DNA from 4 places in the Paenibacillus aurantius genome. Region 4 is predicted to be linked to each of the others. Evidence: riboswitches for the same ligand, from Rfam matches in the RefSeq annotation. Region 4 holds a riboswitch; each other region holds the start of a gene.
The links. Region 4 has a riboswitch for cyclic di-AMP ahead of MJA45_RS17275 (C40 family peptidase). Riboswitches for the same ligand answer to the same signal wherever they lie in the genome.
Positions count from the first base shown of each region.

Region 1: it holds a riboswitch for cyclic di-AMP, as region 4 does, so the genes downstream of both, MJA45_RS00880 (resuscitation-promoting factor) here and MJA45_RS17275 (C40 family peptidase) in region 4, are expected to answer to the same signal.
Region 2: it holds a riboswitch for cyclic di-AMP, as region 4 does, so the genes downstream of both, MJA45_RS26825 (APC family permease) here and MJA45_RS17275 (C40 family peptidase) in region 4, are expected to answer to the same signal.
Region 3: it holds a riboswitch for cyclic di-AMP, as region 4 does, so the genes downstream of both, MJA45_RS12930 (LysM peptidoglycan-binding domain-containing protein) here and MJA45_RS17275 (C40 family peptidase) in region 4, are expected to answer to the same signal.

Region 1 covers NZ_CP130318.1:188,969-194,210, forward strand. The annotation lists gene MJA45_RS00860 (HD domain-containing protein) at 1-365, shown strand, start outside; gene MJA45_RS00865 (TatD family hydrolase) at 401-1,168, shown strand; gene MJA45_RS00870 (ABC transporter permease) at 1,161-2,384, opposite strand; gene MJA45_RS00875 (ABC transporter ATP-binding protein) at 2,381-3,127, opposite strand; cyclic di-AMP (ydaO/yuaA leader) riboswitch at 3,408-3,591, shown strand; gene MJA45_RS00880 (resuscitation-promoting factor) at 3,989-5,047, shown strand; gene rnmV (ribonuclease M5) at 5,188-5,242, shown strand, end outside.
Region 2 covers NZ_CP130318.1:5,916,455-5,921,696, forward strand. The annotation lists gene MJA45_RS26815 (hypothetical protein) at 1-273, shown strand, start outside; gene MJA45_RS26820 (ATP-binding cassette domain-containing protein) at 270-1,136, shown strand; gene MJA45_RS26825 (APC family permease) at 1,269-3,095, opposite strand; cyclic di-AMP (ydaO/yuaA leader) riboswitch at 3,229-3,389, opposite strand; gene MJA45_RS26830 (M3 family oligoendopeptidase) at 3,725-5,242, shown strand, end outside.
Region 3 covers NZ_CP130318.1:2,845,424-2,850,665, reverse strand. The annotation lists gene MJA45_RS12940 (amino acid ABC transporter substrate-binding protein) at 1-489, opposite strand, end outside; gene MJA45_RS12935 (MFS transporter) at 696-1,913, opposite strand; gene MJA45_RS12930 (LysM peptidoglycan-binding domain-containing protein) at 2,009-2,779, opposite strand; cyclic di-AMP (ydaO/yuaA leader) riboswitch at 2,787-2,945, opposite strand; gene MJA45_RS12925 (polysaccharide deacetylase family protein) at 3,098-3,964, opposite strand; gene MJA45_RS12920 (S-layer homology domain-containing protein) at 4,157-5,242, shown strand, end outside.
Region 4 covers NZ_CP130318.1:3,825,151-3,830,392, reverse strand. The annotation lists gene spo0A (sporulation transcription factor Spo0A) at 1-554, shown strand, start outside; gene MJA45_RS17290 (hypothetical protein) at 784-1,269, shown strand; gene MJA45_RS17285 (hypothetical protein) at 1,433-1,702, shown strand; gene MJA45_RS17280 (hypothetical protein) at 1,810-2,064, shown strand; cyclic di-AMP (ydaO/yuaA leader) riboswitch at 2,330-2,475, shown strand; gene MJA45_RS17275 (C40 family peptidase) at 2,505-3,320, shown strand; gene MJA45_RS17270 (DUF2627 domain-containing protein) at 3,463-3,735, opposite strand; gene lpdA (dihydrolipoyl dehydrogenase) at 3,858-5,242, shown strand, end outside.

The DNA.
Region 1 (5,242 bases), 2.7 Mb from region 4:
TTCTTAACCGTAAACTGTTCCGTTATATCGAGCTGGATCACCGCGAGAATTCTTCCGTTCTCGAGTCCATTCGACAGGCGATGATCAAAGCGGGATGGGATCCTCTATATTACCTCGAAATTGATTTCGCCACGGATTTGCCCTATGATGTGTACCGTCCGGGGGAGGTGGAGGAGAAGCTGCCCATTCTGCTGCTGGACCACAAGGAGGAGCTTGTCGAAATTTCCCTGAAGTCCGAGATCGTTCGCTCGATCAGCGGCATTCATATGGGAGAGCACCACTTGTATTTCCCGGAGGAGCTTTTGGAGGACCCGTCTTTTCCGGAAGAGCTGAAGAGAATTCTTCGCCCGGGAAAGCCCGAATAGGCGGAAGACCGTGTTAGGAAAGGAGAACAGATACCATGCTGACCGATACCCATGCACACTTGAACTCACCGGATTTTGACGAAGACCGCGACGAGGTGATTGCCCGGGCGCGGGATAATGGAGTGACGAGAATCGTCAACGTAGGCTTCAACCGCGAAACGATCCCGAGCTCTCTGGAGCTGGCGGAGCGGTATGATTTTATTTATTCGACGGTCGGCTGGCATCCGCAGGACGCCAAGGACATGAGGCCGGAGGATCTGGAATGGATCGAAGAGCTGTGCGCCCATGAAAAGGTGGTGGCCATCGGAGAAATCGGCCTGGATTATTATTGGGACACGTCTCCGAAGGATGTGCAGGACCGGGTGTTTCGCGAACAGATCCGGCTCGCCCGCAAAGTAGGGCTTCCCCTTGTCATTCACAACCGGGAAGCCCACCACGATATTCTGAAGGTGCTGAAGGAGGAAAAGGCGGCCGAGGTGGGGGGTATCATGCACTGCTTCTCAGGCAGCTGGGAAACGGCGAAGCAGTGCCTCGATATGAATTTTCATCTGTCCTTCGGCGGACCGGTTACGTTCAAGAACGCCCGGCAGCCGAAAGAGGTGCTGGAGAAAACCCCTCTTGACCGCCTGCTGGTGGAAACGGACTGCCCTTACCTCACTCCGCATCCGTACCGGGGGAAGCGGAATGAGACCGGCTATGTCCGGCTTGTCGCCGAAACCGCCGCGGAGCTGAAGGGCATCCCGTACGAGGAGCTTGCGCGGATCACGACGGAGAACGCCGTCCGGCTGCTGAAGCTTAAATAAGCTCCGCCCGCCGGGTCAGCCGGCGGGGAAGGAGAAGGCGGGCGTATCCGAACGCGTAGGCAAGACCGGCTGCGGTGAGCAGCGCCGAGAGAGAGAATGAGGTGCCGGAAAGCGCGGAAGCCGCTCCTAAGACAAGGGCCTGCACGAGTAAGGCGATGAGCACAAGGGTAGTGACGGCACGGATCCGCACTTGTTCTCCACCGGGATACAGCTGAATCCAAGGGGAGTACCGGTGCGCCTGATCGAGAGCGGCCAGCTGCACCCCGGCGATCAGCAGGGCGAGACCATAGATGATCACCTGGGCCAGCTCCCCCTGGAACAAGATCAGGAACAACGCTCCGACCGCAAGCAGCCGCAAATAGATGGAGCTTAGTTCGGAGCGCAGGAACGTCAGGGCATACAGATACAAAAAGGCGGATGAGGACTCAAACGGCAGAAGCTTGGTCAGCCGGGGGAGGAGCATCCGCCTTTTGATGGAATTCGGCCGGGCCGGGACATCCGTGAACCAGCTGAAAAAAAGATAATAGAGATCCCTTTGCGCCTTCTCGTACCGGAGCAGCGCTTCCCAAGGAATGCGGAATTTCGGAAGGCTGCGGATAAGCAAGACGCCAGTCAGCGCCAATCCGAGCAGAAGAAGGAACGCATAAGGCAGCGGAAAGCGGAAAAGGCCGTAAACAGCCATCGTGCCTGCCGCCCACCGGTAAGCGGCGATGAGGCGGCCGTGCCGGATGGAAACGCAGCGTGCCTGCTGCCAGACCGTGAGAAGGCCGGCCCACTTCGTCAAAAGCAGAAAGGCGGCGAGCCACCAATAAGGAAGGGCGCCCGTCCCCGCCCCTTTGTGATACAGCGGCCACACCGCCAAGAGCACCAGGAGAAGCCGGATGCCCTGCATGAGGAAGCTGTGGCGGAACGAAAGCCGGAAATACCCCTGCAGCCGATCCTCGGCCGGAAGCAGGAACACCCGGTCGGCCTCCCGCAAGAAGGTGCGGATGCGCCCGGACGCCACCGTCAGGGCAAGCAGCGGAAGGATGATCCACAAGTAGGGGAAATCCGGGGGCAGCGTCTTCAGAGCTTTGGCATATCCGTAGATTCCGGCGATCAGGGCAAGGATCAGGATAGAGAAAAAGCCGCTTCGGCCCACATCCCTCCAATAAATAGAGGTCTCCCGGAGGAAGGCTTGTCTTCTTGTCCTCCACAGCGTTTCGAAGCCGTTCATCCTTTCCCGCCTCCCCCGACAAGCTCGAAGAAGACGTTGTCCAGGGAAGCTCCCGGCATCCCCGCGGCGGCGCGGATCTCTTCGAGGGTCCCCTGAGCCACGATAACGCCGCGGTGGAGAACGACAAATCTCTCGCAATAGTTCTCAATCGTTGACAAAATATGCGAAGAGATCAGAAACCCGGCTCCCGCTCTCTTGAAGGAAACCATGAGCTCGAGCAGCGACCGGATTCCAAGAGGATCAAGCCCAAGGAACGGCTCATCGATAATGTAAAGCGGAGGTTCGACAAGAAACGCATTCATGATCATGACCTTCTGACGCATGCCCTTGGAGAGGTGGCCCGAGAAGCTGCCGAGCTTATCCTGCATGGAGAAGAGCTCCGCAAGCCTGCCGGCACGTTCTTCGTATATTTGGCGGTCGAGCCCGTAAGCCATAGCGGTCAACTCCAGATGCTCCCGGATGGTCAGCTCTTCATACAGCTCGGGGCTTTCTGGTACATAGCCGATGGAGGTGCGGTGTCCTGGGGTCCGGTCGCCAAGCGTTTGGCCGAGCACCTCGATGGATCCCTTTTGCGGTTTCATCAGCCCGAGAATATGCTTGATCGTGGTGCTTTTGCCGGCCCCGTTCAAGCCGATGAGCCCGACCATCTCCCCTTTGGCCACCGAGAAGTGCAGATCCTTCAGCACCGGCTTATTGAGAAGATACCCCCCATAGAGCCCCTTTAGATGCAAAATCGTTTCCAATTCATCACCCGCTTCGACAGTATATAAACCCTAAAAATCACGCCATGATTTCGAGAATAGTATAATCTTTACCAGGTCCTAATCAAAATTTAACTCAAAAGAAGGCAATAAGCGGAGATAAACCGAGATATAAAGAGATAATTATGGTGTGTTTTTCCGAAATCGTTCCTTTTTGCCTTAAATCGGTTATATTTTTCTTCTTTTCTCGGGCCGATACCTCTTTACAGGTTCTCTTTCACAGCGTATCATACATTCATGATAACTTAATACCGATGCCAATTTTCCAATTTCGCTGAGTTTCCATATGGGAAACGGGGGAACCGTAAATGGTCGGTCGAAGAACTTTTTCGATCGCATCATGGTTAAAGGGGTGAATCACAGGTTTGTCTTTGGCAGACCTGAGTAGGGCGACTCTCTTGTCCGAATCCGTCAGCTAACCTCGTAAGCGTGAAGAGAGAGGTAACGTTGATCGGGCTTGTCTACTAGCTAATGAGCTAAAGCCACGAGAAGGTTCCTCTTCTTATGGCTTTTTTTGTTGTCCAAAAAAGCCATTTTGTCCCATTCGGGCTCACACTTTAACCCACGGAGGTGAATGTAGTACAAGGATTGCCGTTTTTACTCGATTTACGAAAACGGGAATTGGCGTAAAGAAAGTACAAATAAACCCTTAGTCGCGTCAGATATAATCATGCATAACAGTCGACGGCGAGGCTTTGAAGGAGGACCGAAGAAGTGGGCGCAATTCAGTATGAGAACCCCCATGTAAAACGATCATCCAGCATGTCCTTCGCATTGCGTTGGAATCATGAAAACGTTCGAATGATAAGTTTTTTCACTCTCTTTTCACTCAGCGTAATCCTCATGTTTTTCATGTTGTTGTACGGTACGGCTACCAAAAGCGTATCAATGGTGGTGAACGGCAAGGAAACCATTGTGAAGACAAAGCAATTGGACCTGCAGCACCTACTGGATGAACAAGCTATTGTAATCGGGAAGCACGATAAGCTATCCGCCGACCTCAGCACGAAAATCAAGGACGGTGCGACCTTTACGATCGTTCAGAAATCCCCGGTGCAGTTGACCGCAGATGGGGAAACCCGGACCGTGTACACGACGGCCAAGACGGTTTCGAGTCTTTTGGACGAATTGGATATTACCCTGGGAACGGAAGACCGGATTACCCCGTCCCTGGAAGCCGGCGTTACCGGCAATACCGATGTCAAGATTGTAAGAGTTAAGAAGCAAGTCGAAGAGCAGCAAGCGCCGATCGCCTTTACCACGGAAACGCGCCAGGACGCCAACCTGTTGAAGGGCAAGGAACAAACGGTTCAAGAAGGCAAGGAAGGAACCAAAGTTATTAAGACCGAGAAGGTCTTTGAGGACGGCAAGCTCGTCGCTCAGAACCCGCTTGGAGAAGCGGTCCAAACCCCAAGTGTTAACAAGATCGTTGCCCTGGGAACTAAAAATCCGGTAGTCGCCTTGTCGGCACCGGCACCAGAGCCTGCTCCCGCAGCAGCACCGGCAGCTGCAGCAGCACCGGCACCAAAAGCGAAAACCGTCACCAAAGCAGGGGCTCCTGCTTCGTATAAGCAGATCATCAATAATGCTACGCTTACCGCTTATTCCGCCGGCCCGGCTTCGACCGGTAAATCCGCCGGCATGGCCGGATACGGCAAAACGGCTACCGGAACAACCGTTACCGAAGGCCGTACGATCGCCGTGGATCCTAACGTCATCCCGCTGGGATGGTGGGTTTACATTGACGGCATCGGCTACCGCAGAGCGGAAGATACAGGCAGCGCCATCAAAGGCAACAAGATTGATGTCTACTTCGACAGCGAGGCGTACGCCCAGAAATTTGGTTTAAAGAGAGGGTTTACCGTCTATGTGATCGGCCCTAACAAGCCGGCAGGCGAGTAACTCTTATATAGGCATCCAACCGCCCGGGAGACGGATAAGCTCCCGGATGGTATACGTCAGGATTGATTCTGTTATACTATACTTAATCGTAAGAAGAGGCGTCGAACCTCTTCTTTTTGTGCGTAAGAAAGGATCCATACATGATCAAAGAAGTCATTGTCGTAGAAGGCAAAGATGATACGGCCGCGATCCGGC
Region 2 (5,242 bases), 2.1 Mb from region 4:
CTGGGGTGGCTCACTCCCCTCGTCTTTGCAGGGGGATTGTTGGGCTGGCTTCTGCTGTGGAGAGGAAGTACGACCGCCCTAACGGTATCGATTGTCGGCTGGGCCGTTCAGATGACGGCAGCGAAGGCTTGGACGGCGGGAATCCCGTCCTGGGGCTTGGACGGGATGGCTCTGCAGGGGAGCTTCCTCGCCGCCGGACTCCTTCTGGCAGCGGCGGCGCTTGTAAAGGCAACCCGGCTGCAGCCTCCTTCCGCCCCCGGAGGAGCGCGATGATCACGATCCGCGCGCTGGAGGCCGCCCGGGGGCCGTTCCGGCTCCACGTTCCGGAGCTTGCCATCGGCCGCGGCCTGACCCTGCTGACGGGGCGCAACGGATCAGGCAAATCCACGCTGCTGAATATCCTCTCCACCGCTTGGCTGCCGGACCGCGGCGGGATCGACTACGACGGCTTGTCCTTGGCGGAAAGCCGGCCGATCCTTCGCAGCCGCATCGGATTCCTTCCCTCGGGACTGGAGCTCCACGAAGACATGACGGCGGAGAAATTCCTCCGCTACATGGGCGAGCTGAAAGGCATTTACGACCAGGAGCCGGCCCGGACCCTGCTGGAGGAGATGGACCTGACTTCCCTAAGAAGGAGGCGGATCCGCGAGCTCTCCCAAGGGCAGCGGCAGAAGCTTGCCCTGGCCCAGGCTCTGCTGGGCCAGCCGGCGTATCTCTTTCTGGACGAGCCGCTGACCTTCCTCGACAGCGGGGAACGCCGCCAAGTCGTCAGCTGGCTCGGCCGGTATGCCCTCCGGCGGCATGTGGTCGTGTCGTCCCACGAGCTGAATGAATGGGAGCCGGCCGAGTCCATCCTGTGGCTGAACGAAGGCGGCGTTCTTTTTCATGGGCCTGCGGAGGAATGGGGCCGGGACCTTCCTCTGTCGGTATGGACCGGCACCGTAAATGAGTCGGAGTGGGCCGACCTATCCCAGGAACTTGTCATGGGGTGGAGGCAGGTGCCTGGCGGCCGGGAGGTTCGCGTGATGGCCCCGGAACCCCCGGCTTCCGGGTTCGTGCCTGCCGATCCGACTCGGGAGGATGCGTACTTCATCCGCCGGTATGTGCTAAGGGAGAGCCGGACGAAAGGCGAATAACGGCAAAAAAACGACTGCCTGTTCTTTTGAACAAGAGTCGTCTTTTTGTATTTTCTACTCGATACTTGGCGTCGGCTCGGTTTCGATTCCAGGCCAAGACGGGCTGCAGGAGCTATTTTGCCATCCCGATTTCTATTTCTTTAAGTGGTACGGAACCGTTGTGACGATCACGTCTTTGCGATAGAGCAAATGGGCGCGGATCATGAAGCTTGTTTGATTATGCAGAATGTTGTGCCAACCTTTCTTAGGAATGAACTGCGGAATAATCACCGTAACCTGATAGTGGGACTCACTCGCTTTGCGCTGCACAACATCAATAAATTTGCTGAGCGGCTGAATGATACTCCGATAAGGGGAATGCAGCGTAACCAGCCTCACATCCGGCTGCCACTTGCTCCATTTTTCTTCAAACTGCGCTCCAGCTTCTCGTTCAAAAGGAACGAAAACGGCAATAATCTGATCAGCCGACAAAGATTTGGCATAGTTCAAGGAATGTTCCACCACATGCGTAAGGCCAGCCACAGGCAAGATGACGACATTTCCCTCAATGGGTACCGCCGGTTCACAAGTGGTAAGTCGTAACTGTTCGCTTACCGCTTCGTAATGCTTCTTGATCCGGTTGAAAAGGTAAACGATGAGCGGTAAAAATACGAATACGGGCCAAACCTGCGCCAATTTGGTTAAAAAGAACATCATCGTGACGGTGAAACTGATTAGCGCCCCGGTCGTGTTAATAATGAGTTTGAGAACCCATCCTTCCGGCTTTTGACGAATCCACTTGATCATCATCCCGGTTTGGGACAAGGTAAAGGGAATGAACACGCCTACGGCATACAGGGGGATCAATTCTTCGGTTTGTCCTTTAGACGCAAGGATCAGCAGGATCGATAAAAAGCCCAGAATGATAATCCCATTGGAGTACCCAAGGCGGTCTCCCCGTACGGTAAACATTCTCGGTATGAACTTATCCTTCGCGAGATTCACAGCAAGCAGCGGAAAAGCCGAATAGCCTGTGTTAGCCGCAAGAATCAAGATCAATGCCGTTGTCCCCTGAATGAAGAAATACATGAAATTCCGTCCAAACGTCTGTTCCGCGATTTGCGAAACTACGGTTACCTCTGCTTTAGGTACAATTCCGTAATAATAAGCTAAAAACACGATGCCTGAAAATAACAAGGCAAGTATTGCCCCCATGGCCATTAAGGTTTTGGCAGCGTTATTAGGGGCGGGATCTTTAAAATTCGGAATGGCGTTCGAAATGGCTTCAACCCCGGTTAAAGCCGAACTCCCCGAAGCGAAGGCTCTTAGGAGAAGAAATAAGCTGATGCCTGCTACCGGTGTCCCAATCGGTGCATGTAAACCCGGTGAAACACCACCTGTTAGAATGTTGTAGAGGCCTGCGCCAATTAAAATAAATAAGGCTAGAACAAATAAATAAACCGGATACGCTAAAATCGAAGCCGATTCCGTCAGACCCCTTAAGTTCAAAATGGTTATTAAAATCACAAACACGACGGCAATGCTCACCGTATGCGCATGTAGAGCTGGAAAAGCGGAAGTGATCGCATCCGTTCCGGCAGACACACTGACGGCTACCGTTAGGATATAGTCCACAAGCAAGGAACCTCCGGCAATAAGTCCAGGGTAGGTACCCAAATTTTGCTTGGATACCACATATGCTCCCCCGCCATGCGGATAAGCAAAGATGATTTGCCGATAGGATAAAATGAGTGCCAGTAACAAGACCAACACACCCATTCCAATCGGGATCGAATACCAAAATGCTGCGGCACTTATGGTGATTAAAACCAACAGAATTTGTTCCGGACCGTAGGCAACGGAGGATAAGGCATCCGAGGAAAGAATGGCCAATGCCTTTTTCTTATTCAGTCTTTGCTCCCCTAATTCCGTTGATTTAAGAGGCCGCCCGATTAACCACCGTTTTAAAGTAGATACCATGAATCATTCACCACCAGAACTAAAGGATAATGGGACTTGGGGTTTACCCTCTATTATTTCCAATAACACTTTTATCAGCACGAAAAAAGACCGCAGAGGTATCCCCTGCGGCCGGAAATTCACCGAAGTTGTTTCACCCTCTCTATCAACGCTTACGGAGTTAGCTGACGGATTCGGGCGGTTAGAGTCGCCCTACAGTGACGGATCATCACTGATTCACCCCGTGCAGCGAGTGTACTTATTCGCCGCAGTTGGGTCCCCCGTTTTCCAATGGAAATTAAGCGAGTGTTGGTATATGAAGTAATGAAATGATCATACGGCTCGGATCAAACTTTGTAAAACCGCCTATAAACGGAAAAATCCTTGAAAACGTTACTATTCCGATAGGAATGCGGTTACAATGAGATAGTTCGTGGGCATAGCAAGGTAAATATTCCGAAATCGCCCGTTATCATCCCGATCACGCCCCATACATGCCGCCGAACGTTTGGTTGACGAGTACAGCGAAGTCGTCCAGCCGGACTTGTCATAACGGGTCCAGGCGTTGGCCTGCCGTCTCCTTATGCTCCAGCCGCCCAAATCCTGTATACTGAAAAAGAAACCGAATCCACATGGAAAGAAGGGTTCTTATGAAGTTTCCGGATTACTCCTACACCCGTCCCGACATGGAGGCGTTCCGCGAGGAATTCCAAGCCCTCCTGGAGCAGTTCCGCCAAGCGGAATCGTTCGAGGAACAGAGCGCGGCCATGGAGGCGGTCAACGCGGCCCGAACGCGCGTCTCTTCCATGTTCACCATTGCCCGCATCCGTCATACCATCAACACTCAGGATCCTTTTTACAAGGCGGAGCAGGATTTTATGGACGAGAACAGCCCTGTTTACCAAGGCCTGATCAACGATTTCTATAAAGCGCTTGCCGAATCGCCGTTTCGGGAGCAGCTCGAAGCCAAGTGGGGCCGTCAGCTGTTTGCCACCGCCGAATTGGCTCAGAAAACGTTCTCCCTGGTCATCGTGGAGGATCTGAAGGCCGAGAACCGCAAATCGAGCGAATACATAAAACTCGTTGCCTCCGCGCGGATTGAGTTTGACGGCCAGGAGCTAACACTGTCCCAGCTCGCCCCGTATATGGAATCGACGGACCGGGAGATGCGCAAGCGCGCCACCGATGCCCGCTATTCCTTCTATGAAGCGAACGAGGAAACGGTGGACGGCATCTACGACGACCTCGTCCAGATGCGGACGGAGATGGCCCGGAAGCTCGGCTACCGGAATTTTATCGAGCTCGGGTACGCCCGCATGAGCCGGACGGATTACGGCCCGGAGCAGGTGGCCGCCTTCCGGGCTCAGGTGCTCGAGCATCTTGTTCCGGTGGCCAGTGAGCTCAGCGAACGCCGCCGCAAGCGGCTCGGGCTCGACCGGCTGCGCTATTACGACGGCCTCTCCTTCCTGAACGGCAACCCGACGCCGAAGGGCGAGCCGGCCTGGATCGTCGAGAAGGCCCGCCGGATGTACGCGGAGCTGTCCCCGGAGACGGACGAGTTCTTCCGGCTCATGCTCGACAAGGGTCTAATGGACCTCGAGAGCAAGCCCGGCAAGCGGGTCGGCGGCTACTGTACGTTTATCGGGTCGACGAAGGAGCCGTTCATTTTCTCGAATTTTAACGGCACGGCCCATGATGTCGATGTGCTGACCCACGAGGCGGGGCATGCTTTTCAGGCTTACATGAGCCGGGATTTTGCCGTTCCGGAGTATGTTCACCCGACCCTCGACGCCTGTGAGATCCATTCCATGAGCATGGAATTCTTCGCGTGGCCGTGGATGGAGTCCTTCTTCCAAGAGGATACGGACAAATACAAGTTCTCCCACCTGAGCAAGGCGGTGACGTTCATCCCTTACGGAGTGGCCGTGGATGAATTCCAGCACCTCGTCTACGAGAACCCCGACATGACGCCGGCCGAGCGCAAGCAAGCCTGGCGCGACACGGAGCGCAAATACCTCCCGGGCCGGCAGTACGACGACATGCCGTTCCTCGAGCGCGGCGGGTTCTGGCACCAGCAGCAGCACATTTTCAAAAGCCCGTTCTACTACATTGACTATACGCTCGCCCAGCTCTGCGCCCTCCAGTACTGGACCCGGGCGAACGAGGAC
Region 3 (5,242 bases), 980 kb from region 4:
TTTCAGATCAGCAAACGTCTTGATCGCGGTTTCGTCGCTGCGGACGATAAGCACGGCGGGCGAGGAAATATACGGATTCGAGAAATCGTACTTGACTTTGCGGTCTTCGCGGATGCTGACCTGGTTCGCCACCATATCGAACCGCCCGGCGTCAAGCCCGGCCAGCATGCCGTCCCATTTGGTCTCGACGAATTGGGGCTGAACGCCCAATCGCTTGGCAATTTCCGTGGCCAGCTCCACATCGAAGCCGGTCAGCTTGCCGCTCGGATCGTGGAACGTGAAGGGAGCATAGGTTCCTTCCGTACCGACCCGCAGCTTGCCGTTCGCTTTGATAGCATCAAGCGAGTTCTTGCCGGCAGGAGGATTCGTTGACGCTCCCGGTGAGCCGGCAGGAGCAGCCGATGGAGCACCCGGTCCGGCTGATCGGTTGGAGCATGCCGAAGCTCCGATTAGAGCCGTAAGGAGCAGGAGCAGAGCAAGAAAGCGCATTTTCAAAGAGATCCCTCATTTCGGTAATTGGTCTTCTTTGGATTAGGCTTTCCCAAGTTCTCATAAACATTCGACCTTCCCCAGGTTTTCCGGTCCATATAAAAAAGCCGCCCAAAGAAAGGGCAGCTTAAGAAAGCTATCTAAATCATCTTTGCCTTCGGGCCGGATAAGGGCTGCGGCAATAAATCTGCATCTTGGCATGCGGTTTATCCGACAGGTTGCTTCTCCCCTCCCTCCTCCTGCCTCCCCTTAAAGAAGAGGCCGGCAAAAGCAAATAAGAGAAAGAACCCTCCCAGAAAATAGAAAAGCGAGCCGAGCGACAGGTACTGGATGCCCAACCCCCCGGCATTCGGTCCAGCGATGGAGCCAATGCTGAAGTTCAGGGAAGCGATCACGTTGGCGGACGCGAGCAGGGGCCGGGGCAGCAAATCCGCCAAATACGCGAGTCCCAAGGAGAAAAACGAGCCGACCAGCCCTCCGGCCACCGCAAAGAGAAGGTGAACCACCCATAACCGGTCTCCCGCTGCCGGCACCATTAAGAAGGCAAGAGAGCCTATAAAAGCCGCCGCAATTAGAACCGGTTTCCTCCCGGCCCGGTCGCTCAGCACCCCCAGCGGCATTTGCAGCACCAGACTGCCAATCCCGATCGCGGGCAGCAGCACGGAGATCCACCCTTCACTCCAGCCCATTCTCAAACCGTAAACCGGAAAAGAGCTGTTCATCGTCGCTTCCATATAGCCATACAAGAAGGACGGAATAAGGGCGAACCACGCCAGCCGGATAATGCGCGCGTAACGCCGGCCATCTGAAGAAGCACGGGACGGATCCTTCTCCGGATATTCATTCGGCAGGCGGGCCATGAGCAGCAGAGAGAGCGCAAAGCAAGCTGCCATCGCCGCAAACGGAACCCAAGTTCCGAAACGGAGCAGATTGAGCCCGACCGGTCCAAGACTGAAACCAATCGCATAGGACATCCCGTAGAACGAAATGTTCCGTCCCCGCCGCTCGGCCCGGCTCGAAGAAATGATCCACAGCTGGGTACAGAAATGCAGGGAGCTTTCGCCGATCCCGACAAGAATCCGCAGCACCACCCAGAACCATAGATTCTCCCAGGCCGGGAATAAAAGCGAGGCGGCCATGACGGCGATCATTCCGCCGACAATGATACGCTTGTACCCGAACCGGGCAAGCGGCTTCTCAATGAAGAACATCGAGGCAAAAACCCCCGCATAGAGAGCGGCGGAGTTAAGCCCGTTCATTCCGGAGGTGACCCCCGCTTGCTCCAGAAGCACCGTGAGCATAGGCAGAAGCATTCCCTGGCTGACGCCGGCCAGCACGGTAATGACAATCAAGGTGGCGAATCGGTATCTCTCTTGCTTTATCTGCGTAAGTTCGTTGTTGTCTGTCATTTTAATCCCGTCCATTCCCTAGTTCCTAACTAGCAAAACAGTCCTTATTCTATCACTATTCCTCCATAGAAAAAAGCCCCACGAGGTGGGGCTGCTTTCATGCTTATGGATTAGTCCAATACGTATACCGTCACATTCTGAAGGCCGAACTCGCTGACCTTCTCCCGGCTGCCGGGCATAAAGATGTCGATCCTCGAGCCCTTGATCGCGCTGCCCTGGTCGTTGGCGTAGGCGATCATTCCGCCTGCCGGCAGGCCGTTGCTCGTATAACCGGTAATATAGACCTTGCTGCCCATCGGAATGACCGACGGATCGACGGCGATCGTCCCCAGCTTCAGCGGGTTCCCGTTGTAATCGACGGGTCCCCATTTGCCATTCTCTTCTGCCGAGGCAGAGTAGGCGGTGGCTGTCACCGGGATGGCTTTTTTATATGAAAGGGCTTGTCCGGAAGCCGTGACCACCTGGGAGCCGCTGGAAGCGGCGGCCGCTTTCACTTTAGAAGTTACGGGAGCAGACCCTTTCGCGGGAAGCGTAAGGACCAGTCCCTCATATAGGTTAAGAGGATCCAAGTGAGCGTTGGCTTTCACCAGCGCATCCAGCGGTACTCCGAGCTTCTTGGAGAGGTTCCAGAAGGTATCCCCTTCTTTAATGCGGTAAGTATCCGGCAGCTGAACCGATTGTCCTGCCTGAAGATTAGCGGGGTTGACCCCAGGGTTAGCCTTAAGAACGGCTTCAAGCGGGATTTGACGGGCTTGCGCCAGCTTCCAGAACGTATCGTCTTCCTTGAGCTGATAAGAGGCAGCCATGGCGGGCGCTGCGGTCATAACCAGACCGGCCGTCAAGGTCAGACCCAGGAAGGATTGGCGGATGAACGATTTCATGAAAGGTGTTTCCTCCTTTTGTTTGCCTGCGAGGTTAGCTGTCGGGTTCGGAATGAGGATACATCCCTACGTCTGCACGATTAGCCCCACCGGGCAGGAAAGCCCGGATGTCAATCATCCCCCGTGCTTCCTTCTTTTTCTTCGGAAGCTTCGGCGCTTACAGAGTAGCATGGGCCAAAGGGCGTCTGAAACAAGTAAATGTTGGTAAAAGGATTCGCAGGAACCCATTTCCCTCTATATTTTCCAGACGACAAAACCAAAAACCCGCCTGGGGGCGGGCTTGGAGGAAGGTTCCGTTTCCTGTTCGTACGGAGCCTTTTATTTGCTTTTGGAAATATGAAGCAGCTCCGGAAGGGTCACCAGCTCGTATCCTTCCCCCTGAAGCTTCGTAATGATAGTGGGCAGGGCTTGGACCGTCCCGGTCATGTCAATGCCTCTTCCCCCGGAGGAATGCTGCAGGATAATGGCTCCCGGCTTCATGGTAGACAAGACGTTTCGGGTCACCTGAGGGGCCTTCAGCCCTCTCCAATCCAGGGAATCGACATTCCAGTTGGTGACCAGGCTGTTCCGGCTTTCCAGCCAAAGAAGCTGATGTTCTTTGATGCTGCCATACGGCGGGCGGACGAGCTTGGGGGTGTAGCCGGTCAGATGGTGAATGACCATCTCCGTTTGCCGGATTTCGGTTTGGAACCTCGTATCGGATAGACGGGACAGATCGGCGTGGCTGTAAGAATGATTCCCGATGATATGCCCCTCCCTGACCATGCGGCGGATCACGTCGGGGTACTTCTCCGCCCTCCAACCGACCACGAAGAAAGTAGCCTGGACATGGTGCTCACGAAGGACATCCAATACCCGGGGGGTATACTTGTTGTCCGGCGCGTCGTCAAAGGTAAGGGCCGCCTGACGAACCAGGGGATTCCCGTTAAGGATGAGAAGCTGCGGGTATTTGCGGTGAAGCTGAGCCAGGGTAAGCGTCCGGGACCGTTTTGTCTTTCCGGTGTTGTCCGTTCGTCCGGTCGTTTTGTTGGCTGGCGGGGAGGGCTTGGGAGCAGGCTCCGCCGCTGCCTCCTGGCTAGCCAAAGCAGATGGAGGAATAAGGGCAGGAGACCCGGTTTCCCGTCCGCCGGCGCAAACGGCCGTCATCAGGAGGAAGACAGTGAAGAGCAGCAACAGTTTGGGCATGTTCGGCTGACCTCGCTCGCAGGGAAATTTTCGTTCCCCCTAATGTTTCCGCACCGGCCGGAATCCATACCCCGCTTTCCGCCAAAAAGCCTCTCCACCCACCATTTCCCAGTTGGCCCTGTCCCTCTCTCCCTCTATAGTTAATAGAGATGGTACTAGAGACATTAGGTGAGAGAGGAATCATTTACTGTTATGAAGGCAAAAGCAAAAGCGGCACTTCTGCTAGTCCCGGTCCTGCTTGCGGGAGTGCTTATACCGGCATCAGCGGGAAAAGCTGCCGGTCGTTTCAACCTGTCCTATCTCTTCTCCGGGACCCCCGAAACCTTCGTTCGGGATGTGGATCAGGCGAAAGGAAGCCTGCAGACGGTTGCCCCGGCCTACTTGGAGCTGACGCAGGAGGGAACCGTTCAAGCCGCTCCGGATATGGGCTCCTCCTTTATCCGGGACATGCACGACCGGGGAATCCGGGTAGTGCCCTATTTAAACAACGAGTGGAACCGGACGCTGGCCGTCAAGACGGTCAACAACCGGGCGCAGGTAACGGACCAGCTGGCCGAGCTTGTAAAGACTTATAATCTGGACGGAATCCAGCTGGATCTGGAAAACCTGCCCGCCTCCAGCCGGGAGTCGTATACCGACATGGTCCGGCTCCTTCGCGGGAAGCTGCCGACCGGCAAGGAAGTGTCCGTTGCCGTAGGGGCGAATCCGACCGGCACCTCGTCGGGCTGGCTTGGGGCTTTTGACTACAAAGCCCTCGCCCCCTATTGCGATTACTTGCTCATCATGGCGTATGAGGAGCATTTCGAGGGGGACCCTGTCCCGGGACCGGTTTCGGGATTGCCCTTTACGGAATCGTCGCTGCAATTCGCCCTATCCCAGCTTCCTCCCGAGAAAGTCGTTCTCGGCATTGCCTTCTACGGCCGGCTTTGGAAGGACGATGGCACCCTGCTCGGGGTCGGGGTCCCGGACCGTCTGGTGGACACGCTAGTCCGCCGCTATAACGGCAAGGTCGAAGTGGACCGGACGTCGGGCTCAGCCGTTGGAACCTTTACGATCGGGCCGGCGGATACCGGAATCACGATCAGCGGACATCGGCTGACTCCCGGGAATTACACGGTTTGGTTCGAGAACGAATCGACCCTGAAAACCCGTCTCGCCCTCGCCGACCGCTATAACCTGTTGGGCACCGGAAGCTGGAGCCTGAACCAGGAATCGGCTGGAACGTGGGACTACTACTCTCTTTGGTTGAACGGAGCAGCCTTCGGCGATGCGGAAGGC
Region 4 (5,242 bases):
AAATCATTATGCTGACCGCCTTCGGACAAGAGAACATTACGCAGAAAGCCGTTCAATTGGGTGCTTCTTACTACATATTGAAGCCATTCGATATGGAAGTGCTGACCAATCGGATCCGCCAGCTCGTGTCCAACCAGTCGTCTTATACCAGCAGCAGCTCCTCCTCGGCCAAAACCAATGTCGTACCCATGTCCAAAGGCAAAAACCTGGACGCCAACATTACGAGCATTATCCATGAGATCGGCGTGCCCGCCCATATCAAGGGGTATCAATATTTGCGCGATGCGATTACCATGGTTTATAACAATATCGAAATTCTCGGGGCCATCACCAAAACGCTTTACCCGGCTATTGCCGAACGATACAAGACCACGCCGAGCCGCGTCGAACGCGCGATCCGTCATGCAATTGAAGTGGCATGGACCCGCGGCAATATCGACAGCATCAGCTTTATTTTCGGCTACACGATCAATATTTCGAAGTCGAAGCCGACCAACAGCGAATTTATCGCCATGGTGGCGGATAAGCTTAGAATCGAGCATAAGGTTTCGTGAAAGGGTTAGAAGCCTTTTAGCGGAGACAAGCCAACAAATACTGCTTCTTTTATTGGGTTCAGATACCCGATTAAGGAGTGGTATTTTTTATGACCAATCAAAGATAACCTATAGGGGGGTGAACCATTTGCGGTTAAAAGAAATACTGGGTCATGTCATGGCAGAGGATCAATTTCTTGATATTTGCAAGGCTGCAAGAAGTGCTGCTCTCTTTAGTGGATAACTTAAGTTGTCATTTGAATTATATGATGGGATGCCCACATACTCGATCCTTCATCATATAGGCCTATCCTTCCATGATTTTAATGGGGAAGAAAAAGATTATATGTGGGAAAAGTACTTGTCTTATTTATCTTCTGAAGACAACTCTTTATCTAAGCCCGTAGAATATTCGCTTTGGTGTCATTTTTTTGAAGATCAGGAGCTGGTAGAAGATTCATGGGAAAGGATCTTTAATCAGCCAAGAAAGGATCGTTTAATTCAGAGAATACTTATTGCCTCAGGCCCCGTACCTTACACGTTGAAGAATCCATTATATAGTCGACTCATCAAAGACTTAAAGTGGCATTATTACATTTACCGAAGCTTGTTGCATAGTGCATTTGATTATTTCGGCAATATAGAAAAGGAAAAAGCATTAGAACTATTAGAACAATTAAAATTATCCGAGGATGTTAAAAATTTAGAACTACTAAAGGAGAAACTAAAACAATAAATCCTTTTTGGGAGCATCGAGCCTAAGGTTTCGTGAAAGAATAAGGTGTAGAAGCCGCCGCTTCGATTTCGCCAGTCGGTAAGGTGGTTCCTTACGACGTGCTTGCTCTGCCTCCGTGGTTTTATATATAATGGATGGGCAACCAATATAGGAGGTCATGACCATGCCTTATCAACCGAAAGTGGCGGAAGCCAAAATCGTAAGCCATAACGAAAAGAACGGACTGATGGAAGTCGTTGTGGTTCTCGAAGACCGCAACCACTGCCGGGTCACTTATGAAACCTTGCCGAGCGGAGAGAAGGTTCCGACCGATATCAGCCGCCTGCATAAAGAGCCTTGCCCGGTATGCAAGAAGGATTACTTGTGCAACTGCATGGATCCTTATCTGCCCGAGATCGGGGAGCAGGTTTCCAAGTTCGTGGATTTGGGGTAACCGACACAGACAGCGTTATATAAGCAATGGGGACGGAGTGCAGCCTGGCTGTGCTTTTTTCTTTCCGCTTTGGCCCGCATGTTACGTCATATTTGGGAGGGATTGGAATGAATCACGAACACGATGACCGAGACAAGCTGGAGCAGGAGATGGCGCATTCGCTGGAGGAAGGGGACATGGAGAAGGAGGAGCTGGATGCAGCCGCTAGGCGGAGGCTTTCGCCCCGGTATGAAATCCGGATCCAAGCCAAGCTGGACCCTGTCGTGGAAGAAACCCGCCTGTATCGTCAAATGGCCAAGGAAGTGGATGGCCGCTATGACAAATACAAAATCGACCAAAATCAGGGAGAAGAACCTAAATGAGGTTATAGATAGGCGTATATATGGTGTGTTATACTAAACGTATAGCCGCATTGGCCTGCGGCTATCTTCATAACCTTTTTTTCTTTCTCCTTAATTTGGCCTGTCGGGTTATCCGGCAGGCTCTTTTTTGTGTTCCTTTGTCAACTCCTATTCCTATTCGTTCACATAATGGACATATTCCATAGGAGTCCTTTCCTATCCCACTAATTACCTACAATAGGGGGATTGCCGTGAAAACATTTCCATGGTATTTTTATACTCGTCATACTACGTTAAGCCGAATCCGGGCGCACAACATGCCCGGTACGGGGGACTTATTTATGGGGTGAATGTTCACGCGCGCGAGTGAACTAGGGAGCCTGCCTTTCCCGAATCCGTCAACTAACCTCGGAGGCACATAGGAGGAAACAGAACTGAATAGGTGGATTCGCACGTCTTTTTTGTCGTCCGTATGTTTGGGGCTCGGTCTTGCTCTCAGTACGCAGGCTTATGCCGATCCCGTTAAGGTTCAAGTCAATGATGACCTGGTTCATTTTCCCGATGCCCAGCCTTTTATGGATGGCAGCAGCCGCACCCAGGTGCCGATTCGCATGGTAACGGAGAAAATGGGGTATCAGGTCAACTATAGCATGACGACTGACCAGCAGGTGAAAGTCAAAATCAGCAGCAGCACCAAATCCGTCGAACTGAAGACGGGAGAGAAGAGAGCCCTTGTCAACGGGCAGCCGATAAGCATTGATACGAACGCCCTTTTTACGGGAGGACGCACGTATGTGCCGGTCCGCTTCATCTCGGAAGCTTTGGGAACGATGGTCCAATGGGACCAGAACAATTATATCGCGATCGTGGCGGCCGACGGCAAATACCACGCTCCGGCGTGGTACAAACCTCAGCCTCTGCCGTTTACCATCATCAACAATGCCAAAAAATACTTAGGTGTCCCTTATGCTTTTGGAGGAACGACCCCAAGCGGATTTGACTGCTCCGGGTACGTTCAATACCTCTTCAAGCAGCAGGGAACCACACTGCCTCGCACGGCAAGCCAAATGTATGCAGGCGCCGGGCAATTTGTTTCCGAAGTACAGCCGGGCGATCTTGTCTTCTTCTCGGAAACCTCCTCTTCCCCGATCACCCATGTGGGCATTTATTTGGGGAACAGCCAGTTTATTTCGGCGACAACTTCTTACGGGGTGCATATCGATAACCTGTATTCCGGTTACTGGGGAGCCCGGTACAAGGCGGCTAAACGCATTTAACCATCAGCTCATAGCAAAAGACGCTTCCCTCGCGGGAGCGTCTTTTTTTGCGGGCGAACGGGATTGCCGTCGGATGGTGTCGGGCGGTTTTCATTGCGCCGGCAGGTGCGGAAGTGTAAAATCGTAAGTAAACGCTGAAGCCTCATTCTCTGCCGGGACGGCGTTTCTTTTCTTTGAAGCGGGGAGCTACATAATTGCGCTTGCGGTCCCTATAGAAGGTCCAGCCTCCGATGAAGGCGACGCCGGCGGCAAACAGCACAAAGCCGATAAGGAATTTGCCCCAGGTAAACCCCGCGGAGGCTTCGTCAAACAGCGCGAACAGCGAATCCTTCATGGCGAGAAAGCCGTAAGTCGCGGCAATCCCGGGGATAACGAGAATCAGGGCGGCGGCAAAGCGGGAAATTGTGGATTTCATACCGTTGTCCTCTTTCAAGAGATGTTTATACGCTACCATTAGTTATACTATATTCCCCCCACTTAAGTCCAAAGGGGGAGGGGATTCATCGAAGCCAATACTATCGGAGGGATCGATTAAGCATGAGCCATACTTATGATATTGTCGTTCTGGGCGGAGGCACAGGAGGCTACAGTGCCGCGATTCGAGCAGCCCAGCTCGGCATGTCCGTTGCTCTTGTAGAGCGGGACAAGCTTGGCGGCACCTGTCTTCACCGCGGTTGCATCCCCAGCAAGGCGCTTCTACGCAGTGCGGAAGTATATGCCGAAGCCAAGAACGGGGAAGCCTATGGCGTCACCGCTTCTTCGGTTACCCTTGATTTTGACCGGGTCCAGCAAAGAAAAGCCGGGATTGTGGACCAGCTGTACAAAGGGCTTCAGCTCCTGATGAAGAAGAACAAAATCGATGTATACGCCGGAAGCGGGAGGATGATCGCCCCTTCCATCTTCGCTCCCCGAAGCGGAACCATTGCCGTCGAGCTGGCCGATGGGGAGACGGAAACGCTTGTTCCCGGCCATCTTATTCTCGCTACCGGCTCCCGGCCGCGCATCCTGCCCGGACTTGAGCCGGACGGAGAGCTCATCCTGACGAGCGACGAAGCTCTTCTGATGGCCGAGCTTCCGGAATCCATGCTCATCGTCGGGGGCGGGGTAATCGGAGTGGAATGGGCGTCGATGCTGAATGACTTCGGGGTGGAAGTCACGGTGGTGGAATATGCCCCGCGTCTCGTTCCCCAGGAAGACGAGGACATTTCGAAGGAGCTGGAGCTTCTGTTCCGCAAAAGGGGCATCCGGGTGCTGACCGGAGCGAAGCTTCTTCCCGAATCCCTCGAGAAAGGGGAGAAGGAAGCCACCGTTCAGGTAGAGAAGGACGGCGAACGGATGGGTCTCTCCGCTTCACGAATTCTGGTCTCGGTCGGCAGGGAAGCCAATATTGATTCCATCGGGCTCGAGAACAGCGACGTGAAGGTCGAGAAAGGCTACTTGAAGGTGAATGGAAGCTTCCAGACAGCGGAGCCTCATATTTATGCGGTCGGGGATGCGATCGGCGGGCTTCAGCTAGCCCATGCCGCCGCTCACGAAGGCATTCGGGCGGTCGAGCATATAGCCGGCAAGGAGAACGGCCGCTACGAGCCCCATCGGGTGCCGCGCTGCATCTACACGCGGACGGAAATCGCGAGTGTGGGATGGACCGAGCAGCAGGCCAAGGAGCGCGGGCACGACGTAAAAACGGGGCGGTTCCCGTTCAAGGTGCTGGGCAAAGCCCTTGTGCAGGGACATACGGAAGGCTTCGTCAAAATCGTAGCGGACCGGAACACCTCGGACCTGCTTGGCGTGCATATGATCGGTCCTCACGTAACCGAGCATATCAGCGAAGCGGCGCTTGCCCAGCTGCTTGACGCGACTCCATGGGAGGTGGGGCAATCCATTCATCCCCATCCGACGTTATCGGAGGCGTTGGGGGAAGC